2 regions of the Pseudomonas sp. S2_F03 genome follow, and region 2 is predicted to be linked to the other one. Evidence: riboswitches for the same ligand, from Rfam matches in the RefSeq annotation. Region 2 holds a riboswitch; the other holds the start of a gene.
What was found. A riboswitch is a leader RNA that binds a small molecule or an ion and turns the genes downstream of it on or off. The one in region 2 is predicted to bind cobalamin.
Positions count from the first base shown of each region.

Region 1: it holds a riboswitch for cobalamin, as region 2 does, so the genes downstream of both, cobO (cob(I)yrinic acid a,c-diamide adenosyltransferase) here and cobW (cobalamin biosynthesis protein CobW) in region 2, are expected to answer to the same signal.

Region 1 is NZ_CP162759.1:4,824,813-4,830,409, forward strand. It holds gene AB4N76_RS22555 (PQQ-dependent sugar dehydrogenase) at 10-1,323, opposite strand; gene AB4N76_RS22560 (hypothetical protein) at 1,391-1,975, opposite strand; cobalamin riboswitch at 2,132-2,366, shown strand; gene cobO (cob(I)yrinic acid a,c-diamide adenosyltransferase) at 2,448-3,062, shown strand; gene AB4N76_RS22570 (cobyrinate a,c-diamide synthase) at 3,059-4,387, shown strand; gene bluB (5,6-dimethylbenzimidazole synthase) at 4,384-5,034, shown strand; gene cbiB (adenosylcobinamide-phosphate synthase CbiB) at 5,031-5,597, shown strand, end outside.
Region 2 is NZ_CP162759.1:5,862,458-5,868,054, reverse strand. It holds gene cobN (cobaltochelatase subunit CobN) at 1-1,489, opposite strand, end outside; gene AB4N76_RS27625 (hypothetical protein) at 1,402-1,965, opposite strand; gene cobW (cobalamin biosynthesis protein CobW) at 1,969-3,036, opposite strand; cobalamin riboswitch at 3,140-3,351, opposite strand; cobalamin riboswitch at 3,530-3,757, shown strand; gene AB4N76_RS27615 (CbtB domain-containing protein) at 3,880-4,074, shown strand; gene AB4N76_RS27610 (CbtA family protein) at 4,086-4,793, shown strand; gene AB4N76_RS27605 (cobalamin biosynthesis protein) at 4,790-5,203, shown strand; gene cobM (precorrin-4 C(11)-methyltransferase) at 5,286-5,597, shown strand, end outside.

The DNA of each region.
Region 1 (5,597 bases), 1.0 Mb from region 2:
GGGTTGCGGTTATTTAGCGGCTGACACGCGCCACACCTTGTTCCCGACATCATCCGCCACCAGCAAGCCACCCTGCTGGTCGATCACGACGCCTACCGGCCGACCCATGGCCTCTTCGTCTTTATTGAGAAAATCGGTCAGTACATCGACCGGTTTCCCGGTCGGTTTGCCGCCTGCGAATGGCACGAAGATCACTTTGTAGCCGCTGTGCGGTTTGCGGTTCCACGAACCGTGCTGACCGATAAAGGCCCCTTCCTTGAATTGCGCGGGCAGGCTGGTGCCTTCAGCGAACGTCAGCCCCAGCGATGCCGTGTGCGGACCCACTGCGTAGTCCGGCGCAATGGCCTTGGCCACCAGGTTCGGGTTTTGTGGCTCGACACGAATGTCGACATGTTGGCCGTAGTAGCTGAACGGCCAGCCATAGAACCCGCCATCCTTGACCGAGGTGATGTAGTCCGGCACCAGGTCGCTGCCGATTTCGTCCCGCTCATTGACCGCCGTCCACAATGCACCGCTGCGGGGCTCCCAGGCCAAACCGTTCGGGTTGCGAATGCCGGAAGCGAAAATCCGGTGGTTGCCGGTGGCGCGGTCCACTTCCCAGATTGCTGCGCGACCTACCTCTTGATCCAGGCCGTTTTCACCGACGTTGCTGTTGGAGCCCACCGTGACGTACAGCTTGCGGCCGTCCTTGCTGGCGATGACGTTTTTGGTCCAGTGATGATTCAGCGTGCCTCCCGGCAGATCGACCACCTTGGTAGGCGGCGACTTGATCGCGGTGTCACCGCTTTCGTAGTGAAAGCGCAGCAATCGGTCGGTGTCGGCCACGTACAGGTCATTGCCGACCAGCGTCATGCCGAAGGGTGAGTTGAGGTTTTCCAGGAACACCGTGCGGGTTTCGGCGATGCCGTCGTGGTCCTTGTCACGCAGCAGGGTGATGCGGTTCGGGCTCGGTACTTTGGCGCCGGCACGGCCCATGGCTTTGCCCATGACCCAGCCACGAATGCCTTTGCCGTCATCGGGTTTGGGTGGCGCGCTGGTTTCGGCTACCAGCACGTCGCCGTTGGGTAGCACGTAGAGCCAGCGCGGGTGATCGAGGTCTTCGGCGAAGGCGGCCACTTGAGTGCCGGCAGCGGCAGTAGGTTTCGCGCCCTTCGGCCAGCCGATCGCCGGGGCGATATTCACCGTCGGGATCAGGGTTTTGTTGGGTTCAGGCAGCTTGGGTGACGGGCCGGTGCCGTCGGAGACTTGCAGTATGGAGGTCTCACCACAGGCGGCAAGCCCTCCGGCGAGCACTATGACGATAGCGAGCGGGGACTTGCGCATGCTGGTCTTCCCTATGATTGCTCTGACTTAATCATAGAGAAGCTTCAGCGTGCGATGGTTCCGTCGATTAGCCGCGGGCTTCCTTGAACAACACGGCAACGCCTGGGTGATAGTTGCCGGCTTCGTTGCGCAACTTGCGATAGGCGTAGGGGAAATACCAGGCGACGGCACAGCAGTGTTCTTTTTGCAGATCGTCGACCATGTCCTGAAGTTCTTCAGGGGTGGCGCTTTGCTGGGCTTTTTGCGGGGCAACGAACAGGCAACCAAGTTTCAGGTCGCTGGCGTAGCTGATTCGTTTGGCATCGCTGGTGATGTCCTGCAGTGCCTGCGTCAGGTTCAGGCTGTTGACCTTGGGCCAGCGTTGAGTGGCCTGAAGGTAGGCGCGCTCTTCGGCGGTTGCGATAAACAGATCGGCGCGGGCGTTGCGCTCGCCTTCTTCGTTCTGTTTGCGCGTCGACGTGTTTGGCAGCGTGACCATTTCCGCCATCCAGGCTGCTGCGGAGAGCAGGCCGAGGTTGGCTTTTTCATCGTGCCAATATGGCGAGTCGTTATCACCGCGCACCGTGTTGTAGCGGTCGATACAGTCAAACCAGCGCTCCAGCACCGGCCGCAGGAATTCCAGCTTCGGATTGCTGATGATCATGCCTTGCATGTTGCTCACCCTTGTAATTGTGTTGTTGGGTTTTGTGGCGCTTTGATATCACTGCTGACAGTGTGGTGCAAGATTGGCGTCAGTAAATTGATCGGCGGCAGTATATCGCTCGCCGCAGCTTTGTCTTCATTTGACGCTCCACCCCCAACCCTCTAACCTTCGCGGCTTGTTTCAGGTGCTCTGTGGCAGTGGCCGACAGAGTGAAACAGGGAAGCCGGTGAGTGACTATCGTAAAACGACGAAACGTCACGATCCCGGCGCTGCCCCCGCAACGGTAAATGAGTGAAAACTGCGCCTTGAGCCACTGTGTCTATTGTCGACATGGGAAGGCGCGCAGTCCGGCATCACGCCGCTCATGAGCCCGGAGACCGGCCTGATTCATCCAGCGGCATCACGGTGGGCGATGCCAGGCTTCTTGCCGTCTATTCTTGTGCCCGCCCGCCGTTATCCAGCCTCAACGGAGAGCTCCCCCATGACCGATACCCCCCCTGATCGTGACGAACGCCATTTGGCGCGCATGCAGCGCAAAAAAGCCGTGATCGACGAACGCATTGCCAATTCCCCCAACGAGTGCGGCTTGTTGCTGGTGCTGACCGGCAATGGCAAAGGCAAGAGCAGTTCGGCATTCGGCATGCTCGCCCGGTCGATGGGGCACGGTATGCAGTGCGGCGTGGTGCAATTCATCAAGGGGCGCAACAGCACCGGCGAAGAACTGTTCTTCCGCCGCTTCCCGGAGCAAGTGCGTTTCCATGTCATGGGCGAAGGCTTTACCTGGGAAACCCAGGACCGCCAGCGTGACATTGCTGCCGCCGAAGCGGCCTGGGCGGTGTCCCGCGAATTGCTCAGCGATCCGTCCATTGGCCTGGTGGTGCTGGATGAGCTGAACATCGCGCTCAAGCACGGTTATCTCGATCTCGATCAAGTGCTCAGCGACTTGCAAGCTCGTCCTCCGATGCAACACGTAGTGGTCACCGGTCGCGGCGCCAAGCCGGAAATGATCGAACTGGCCGACACCGTCACCGAAATGGGCGTGATCAAGCACGCGTTCCAGGCCGGGATCAAAGCGCAAAAAGGCGTCGAGCTGTGAATCAGCCACGTTGTTGCCCGGCGGTACTGATTGCCGCCCCGGCTTCCGGTCAGGGCAAGACCACCGTCACTGCCGCGCTGGCCCGTTTGCATCGCAATCAGGGGCGCAAGGTGCGCGTGTTCAAATGTGGCCCGGACTTTCTTGACCCGATGATCCTCGAACGCGCCAGCGGTGCGCCGGTGTATCAATTGGACATGTGGATGGTCGGCGAGCAGGAAAGTCGGCGACTGCTGTGGGAAGCCGCTGCTGAAGCCGACTTGATCCTGATCGAAGGCGTCATGGGGCTGTTCGACGGCACGCCGTCCAGCGCCGACCTGGCGCGGCACTTCGGAGTGCCGGTGCTCGCGGTGATCGACGGCACTGCCATGGCGCAGACCTTCGGTGCACTGGCGTTAGGGCTGGCGCGCTATCAAGCGGATTTGCCGTTTGCCGGTGTATTGGCCAACCGCGTGGGCACGCTGCGGCATGCGCAATTGCTTGAAGGCAGCCTGACCGAAGGCTTGCGTTGGTATGGCGCGTTGTCGCGAGAAACCGGAATCGAGTTGCCGAGCCGTCATCTGGGGCTGGTTCAGGCCAGCGAGTTGAATGATTTGGACCTGCGGCTCGACGCGGCAGCCGATGCGCTGGCCAGCAGCTGTGAAGTGGCATTGCCGCCGGCGGTGGAGTTTGCCGCCCCGGATGTGATTGTTGCCGAGCCGTTGCTCGCGGGCGTGCGCATTGCGGTAGCCCGTGACGAAGCGTTCGCCTTCACTTACGGCGCGAGCCTGGATTTGCTGCGAGCCATGGGCGCCGAACTCTCGTTCTTCTCGCCGATCCGTGACCGCCAATTACCGGACGCCGACAGCCTCTACCTGCCGGGCGGTTATCCCGAATTGCACCATGTCGCATTGTCACAGAACACCCCGATGCTCAACGCAATCCGTGCGCACCATGCGGCCGGTAAACCGTTGTTGGCCGAGTGCGGCGGCATGCTGTACTTGCTCGACTCGTTGACCGATGTCGAGGGCACTCGTGCAGAGCTGGTCGGTTTGTTGAAAGGGGACGCGGTGATGCAAAAGCGTCTGGCCGCGTTGGCTTTGCAAGCGGTCGAACTGCCTGAAGGTTCGCTGCGCGGCCACACGTATCACCACTCCCTGACCAGCACCGAGCTTGAGCCTATCGCGCGCGGCCTCAGTCCGAACGGCGGTCGCGGCGCCGAGGCGGTTTATCGTGAGGGGCGGATGACCGCGTCTTACGTGCACTTCTATTTTCCATCCAATCCATCGGCCATTGCCGCGCTGTTTGCGCCGGACCTTGAGGCCGACTTGCTCGCGAAGCGGCCATGAGCGACAACGCTTTTTCCGATGCCGAACGCGCAGCGGTCTATCGCGCCATCGGCGAGCGCCGCGACATGCGTCACTTCAGCGGCGGCACGGTCGAGCCCGAGCTGCTGCGACGCCTGCTCGAAGCGGCGCATCAGGCCCCTAGTGTCGGCCTGATGCAGCCCTGGCGTTTCATCCGCATCAGCGACCGAGACTTGCGCGACAAGATCCAGTTGCTGGTGGAAGAAGAACGCGTGCGCACTGCCGAAGCCCTCGGCGAGCGCACCGACGAATTCATGAAGCTCAAGGTCGAAGGCATCAATGACTGTGCCGAAGTGCTGGTCGCCGCGCTGATGGACGATCGCGAGCGCCACATCTTCGGGCGTCGCACCTTGCCGGAAATGGACATGGCCTCGCTGTCCTGCGCCATCCAGAACTTATGGCTGGCTGCGCGCGCGGAAGGTCTGGGCATGGGCTGGGTGTCGCTGTTCGAGCCGCAAGCGCTGGCGGACCTGCTGGGTCTGCCGGCCGGGGCCAAGCCGCTGGCGGTTCTTTGCCTGGGGCCGGTCAAGGAATTCTATCCGGCGCCGATGCTGGTACTCGAAGGTTGGGCGCAAGCGCGTCCGCTGAGTGAGTTGCTGTATGAAAATTATTGGGGAGTGAGTCAATGAGTGTGGCGTTATTGAGTGTCGCCGCGGTTGCGCTGGACGCGCTGCTGGGTGAACCCAAACGCTGGCATCCGCTGGTGGCGTTCGGTCGTTTTGCCGATCGCATCGAGCAACGTTTCAATTCCGCCGGGCGCGGCTGGCGCAGTCATGGCGTCACGGCGTGGGTGATGGCCGTGTTGCCGCTGACCTTGCTGGCGACGGCATTGTCCTGGGCGCCTTATATTGGCTGGGTCGTCGAGATTCTTGCGTTGTATTGTGCCCTTGGTCTGCGCAGCCTCGGTGAACACGTCGAGCCGGTGGCCAAGGCATTGCGCAGTGATGATCTGGAAGAGGCGCGCAAGCGTGTCGGGTATCTGGTCAGCCGCCAGACCAGTGAACTGGATAAGACTGAAGTCGCCCGCGCGGCCACCGAATCGGTGCTGGAGAACGGCAGCGATGCGGTGTTCGCTGCGTTGTTCTGGTTTGCCGTGGCCGGTGCGCCCGGCGTGGTGCTCTACCGTTTGAGCAATACGCTGGACGCGATGTGGGGTTATCGCAATGAACGCTTTGAACGATTCGGCTGGGCT
Region 2 (5,597 bases):
TGTCGCGCACCAGTTGCAGGATGTCGCGCTGCAATTCCCGAGCACGACGCGGATCGAGCAGTTGCGCTTCGTAATACTCGTCGGCCAGTAATTCGAGATTGCGCAATGGCCCGTAAGTTTCAGCGCGGGTCAGCGGCGGCATCAGGTGATCGATGATCACCGCTTGAGTGCGGCGCTTGGCCTGCGCGCCCTCGCCCGGGTCATTGACGATAAACGGATAAATGTTCGGCAGCGGCCCGAGCAATGCGTCCGGCCAGCAGTTTTCCGAGAGTCCGACACCTTTGCCCGGCAACCATTCGAGGTTGCCGTGCTTGCCGACGTGAATCACGCCGTGGGCGCCGTAGGTGTTGCGCAGCCAGAAGTAGAACGCCAGATAACCGTGCGGCGGCACCAGGTCCGGGTCGTGATACACCGCGCTCGGGTCCACCTGATAACCACGCGCCGGCTGAACGCCGACGAAGGTCAGGCCGAAGCGCAGGCCGGCGATCATCATTCGTCCGCCACGGCACATCGGATCGCTTTCGGGCGTGCCCCAGCGTTCCAGCACGGCTTGGCGGTTGGCCTCGGGCAAGGCGTCGAACATCTGCCGGTATTCGTCCAGCGCGAGGCTTTGATGACAGGGACGCTGATCCAGGGTATCGAGGTCGTTGCTGACCCCGCCGAGTAATTGCTGGATCAACGCCGTTCCGCTGTCCGGTAACTCGGCCGACAGCGGATAACCCTCGACCTGCAGCGCACGCAAGATATTCAACGCGGCGGCCGGGGTATCGAGGCCGACGCCATTGCCGATGCGGCCGTCGCGAGTCGGGTAGTTGGCGAGGATCAACGCGATACGTTTTTCGCTGTTCGCCAGCCGCGCCAGATCGATCCAGCGCCGCGCCAGTTCGGCGACGAAATCCATGCGTTCGGGTTGAGGACGATAGCAAACGACGTCCGACTGACTGCGCTCGCTGCGCCACGCCAAGTCCTTGAAGCTGATCGGGCGACTGATGATGCGGCCGTCCAGTTCCGGCAATGCGATGTGCATCGCCAGGTCACGCGGACCGAGGCCCTGCTCACTGGCGCGCCATCCTGGCTCGTTGTCCTGAGCGCAAATCGCCTGAATCACCGGGATGTTGCGGCGAAACGGGCGCAGGTGCGGCGCTTCGGGGCTGGATTGGGCGAAACCGGTGGTGTTCAAAATCACCCCCGCCTCGACTTCATCCAGCCAATCCTCGACCACCGTCAGGCAGCCGGGCTCTTTCAAACTGGCCACGGCAATCGGCAAGGGATTTAACCCCGCCGCCTGCAAACGCTGGCAGAAAACATCGATAAAACCGGTATTGGCCGCCTGCAAATGCGAGCGGTAAAACAACACCGCCGCCACCGGTTGATCGGCGTGCCAATCGGCTTGCCAGTCTTTCAGGGCTGCGGGGCTTTTTTCGGATGGTAAATCGCCGTGCGCGGCAGGGTTTGTGGCTCGGCCCAGGCGTAATCGCGGCCAAGCCATTGAGTGGCCAGGCAGCGGAAAAAATCCAGGGCATTGCCCATGCCGCCCTGACGCAAAAACTGCCAGAGCCGGTCGCGATCGCCGGCCGCCACGGTGCTCAGGTCGCTGAGTTCCGGGTCCGGGCGATCATCACCCGGCACCAGAATCAGTTGCACGCCCCGCTGGGAAAGCTCCACCAGCCGCTCGATGCCGTAACGCCAATAGGCGATGCCGCCGTGCAGCGAAATCAGAATCACCTTGGCGTGCCGCAGCACTTCGTCGACATACAGGTCGACCGAGGCATGGTTTTGCACCTGCATCGGGTTGGCCAGGCGCACGCTGGGGTAGTCGTCGGGCAATTGCTGCGCGGCTTCTGCGAGCAGCGCCAGGCTGGAATCGCCGCTGCACAGGATCACCAGCTCGGCGGGGGTTTGTCCAAGGTCGGCGATGTTGTCGTCCGACACGAAACCGCCGGGCTGGGTCCTGAGCAGGTGCATGGCTTAAACGCTGAGCGCGGCGCGCAATTGCGCTTCGAGTTGCGCGGCGTCCAGGTCTTGACCGATCAACACCAAGCGCGTGGTCCGCGCCTCATCGGCGCCCCACTGACGGTCAAAGTGCTTGTCGAAACGCGTGCCCACGCCCTGAATCAGCAAACGCATCGGTTTGTTGGGGATCGCGGCGAAGCCTTTCACACGCAGGATGCCGTGCTTGACCACCAGTTGGGTCAGCGCATCCAGCAGCAGGCTTTCGTCGGCTTGCGGCAGTTCGAGGGAGATCGAGTCAAACGCATCGTGATCGTGGTCGTCATGGTCATCACCGTCGTGGTGGTGGTCGTGATGGCTGTGACGGCTGTCAATGTGCTCTTCGGAGCCGGCACCGAGGCCGATCAGCACGTCCAGCGGTAGGCGACCGCTGCTGGCTTCGATGACTTTGACCGCCGGCGGCAATTCTTCAGCGACTTCAAGGCGCACGCGGGCCAGGTCTTCAGGGCTGATCAGGTCGGCCTTGTTGAGGATCACCAGGTCGGCGCTGGCCAATTGGTCGGCGAACAGCTCGTGCAGCGGCGATTCATGGTCCAGGTTCGGGTCGAGTTTACGCTGGGCGTCGACCTGATCCGGGAACGCGGCAAAGGTGCCGGCGGCCACGGCCGGGCTGTCGACGACGGTAATGACCGCGTCGACGGTGCAGGCACTGCGGATTTCCGGCCATTGGAAGGCTTGAACCAACGGTTTTGGCAGGGCCAGGCCCGAGGTTTCGATGAGGATGTGATCGAGGTCGCCGCGACGGGCAACCAGTTCGCGCATCACCGGGAAGAATTCTTCCTGAACCGTGCAGCACAGGCAGCCGTTGGCCAACTCATAAACGCGACCGTTGGCTTCTTCTTCGGTGCAGCCGATGGAGCATTGCTTGAGGATATCGCCGTCAATACCCAGCTCGCCAAACTCGTTGACGATCACCGCGATGCGACGGCCCTGAGCGTTGTCGAGCATGTGCCGCAGCAGCGTGGTTTTGCCCGAGCCGAGGAAACCGGTAACGATGGTGACGGGGAGTTTGGCCAGTGTTTTCATCGGATGCCCTTTGGCTTTGGTGGCGGGCATACGGGACGACGACCGGCAGCGCGCACGCGCATGCCTGAAGAGTTCGCCACCGGATCACCCCGCCCGGTTGAAAGTGAGAATCTGTGTCGAGGCAGGTCTCCTGGCTGACGGCTGGCCAGTCGATTGACTGGCGGTTGCTGCGCCTTCCCGCTCGCGCCATGGCTGGCGCATGCAGTGGCATGGCAGAAACTGAACCGTTCACAGTTGCGGGGGCAGCCGCGGCATTGACCGCGTTCCCTTCTTAGCTTCGACAAACGCCGAAGAACCTCGAAAGCGCAAGGCTACGCATCGCGCTGGGGCGGGTCAATGTTCACATGACATTGGCGGCGCGCCCTTCGCGAGCAAGCCCGCTCCCACATTCGACCACGTTCCAATGTGGGAGCGGGCTTGCTCGCGAATGGAGCGCCTCGGTTTTCGTGTTGAGAACCCTTGCCAATTGACGGCCAACCCCCGCCCATGCTCTCCTACACGCCTTGTTACGGGTGCCCTTCACAGGGTGAAACGGGAAACCGGTGAATCATGTGCTTTACTCAAAGCCATGTCAGTCCGGTGCTGCCCCCGCAACGGTAAGCGAGCGAAGCATCAAATCCACTGTGCCAGCAGTTCGGCATGGGAAGGTGATGTTTGCAGGCCACGGCGAAAGCCAACGCCCCTCGTGAGCCCGGAGACCGGCCCGCAACACACAGTGACCCTTACGGTCACGGAACAACAAACCCGCGGTGGGCGGGCGCTGTTTGAACGTCTGCGAGCCCGAATCGCAGGGGTTTTCCATGCGCTCTATTCACCCGCTGACAGACCAGAGGGAAGCGCGCCATGTCGATCATCACCAGCACCGGCTCCAGCAGCACCGCCAGCACCACCACAACCCTGACCCAACGCCTGACCGCCGCCGTGTGTGCGTCGATCCTGGGCGCGTGCCTTGTCTATTTCGCCGGTTTCTCGCACATAGAAGCGGTGCACAACGCCGCGCACGATACCCGTCACAGCTCTGCGTTCCCGTGCCATTGAGACCTGCCCAAATGATCAAGCGTATTGCGCAAACCGCAGGTTTCACCGGGTTGCTGGCCGCCCTGTTGCTGACCCTGCTGCAAAGTTTCTGGGTGGCACCGCTGATCCTTCAGGCCGAAACCTACGAAAAAGCCGAGCCGGCAGTGGTTCAACCCCATGAACACGCCGACGGCGCCATGGCCGCTCATACCCACGACGCCGAAGCCTGGGAGCCGGAAGACGGCTGGCAGCGCGTGCTGTCGACCACCGGCGGCAACCTGGTGGTCGCGGTCGGTTTTGCCCTGATGCTTGCCGGTCTCTATACCCTGCGGGCGCCAAACAGCACCGCACAAGGTCTGCTCTGGGGCTTGGCCGGTTACGCGACGTTCGTCCTCGCACCGACCCTCGGCCTGCCACCTGAATTGCCGGGCACTGCCGCAGCCGATCTGGCACAACGGCAGATCTGGTGGATCGGCACGGCGGCGTCCACAGCAGCCGGCATCGCCCTGATCGTGTTCAGCCGTCATTGGCTGATGAAAGTGCTGGGCGCGGCGATTCTGGCCACTCCACATGTCATCGGCGCACCTCAGCCGGAAGTGCATTCGATGCTCGCGCCGGAAGCCCTGGAAGCGCAGTTCAAAATCGCTTCGCAGCTGACCAACGTGGCGTTCTGGCTGGCCTTGGGCCTGATCAGTGCCTGGTTGTTCCGACGCAAAAACGATGGCCAATACCACGCATGACAGAGACCCGCACAGCGCCGACGTTAGTGGTCGGCCTGGGCTGCCAGCGCGGCTGCCCCGCCAGCACGCTGCGGGCATTGCTTGATCAGGCGTTACAGGCTCATCAAGTCGGACTTCACGAAATAAAGGCCCTGGCCAGCATCGACCTGAAGCGCGACGAGTCGGGTCTGGTCGAGCTGGCCGCACAACTCGAGTTGCCGTTGTTGTTTTTCAGCAGTGAACAATTGGCCTGCTATCACACCAAACTCACCCATCATTCAGACATCGCCTTCGAGCGCACGGGCTGTTATGGCGTAGCGGAAAGTGCTGCCCTAGCATTGGCCGAACAATTGGCCCAGGCGCCGGCGAAGCTGCTGATATCCCGACAAAAATACGCTCAGGCGACCCTGGCATTGGCCGGCGCTGCGTAAAATCCCTGGTAATCGCGCATTCGATCATGAGCAATCTTCATCTGAAGCCGTTGCCCTGCCCCTTTTCTCACAGGAACCGACGATGACCGTCTACTTCATTGGCGCAGGCCCCGGCGACCCGGAACTGATCACGGTCAAAGGCCAACGGCTGATTCGCAGCTGCCCGGTGATCATCTATGCCGGCTCCCTGGTGCCCGTGGCCGTGCTGGAAGGCCATCGCGCCGAACAGGTGGTCAACAGCGCCGAACTACACCTGGAACAGATCATCGAACTGATCAAAACCGCCCACGCCAACGGCCAGGACGTGGCACGGGTGCATTCCGGCGATCCGAGCCTGTATGGCGCGATTGGCGAACAGATTCGCTACCTGCGTGAGCTCGACATTCCGTTTGAA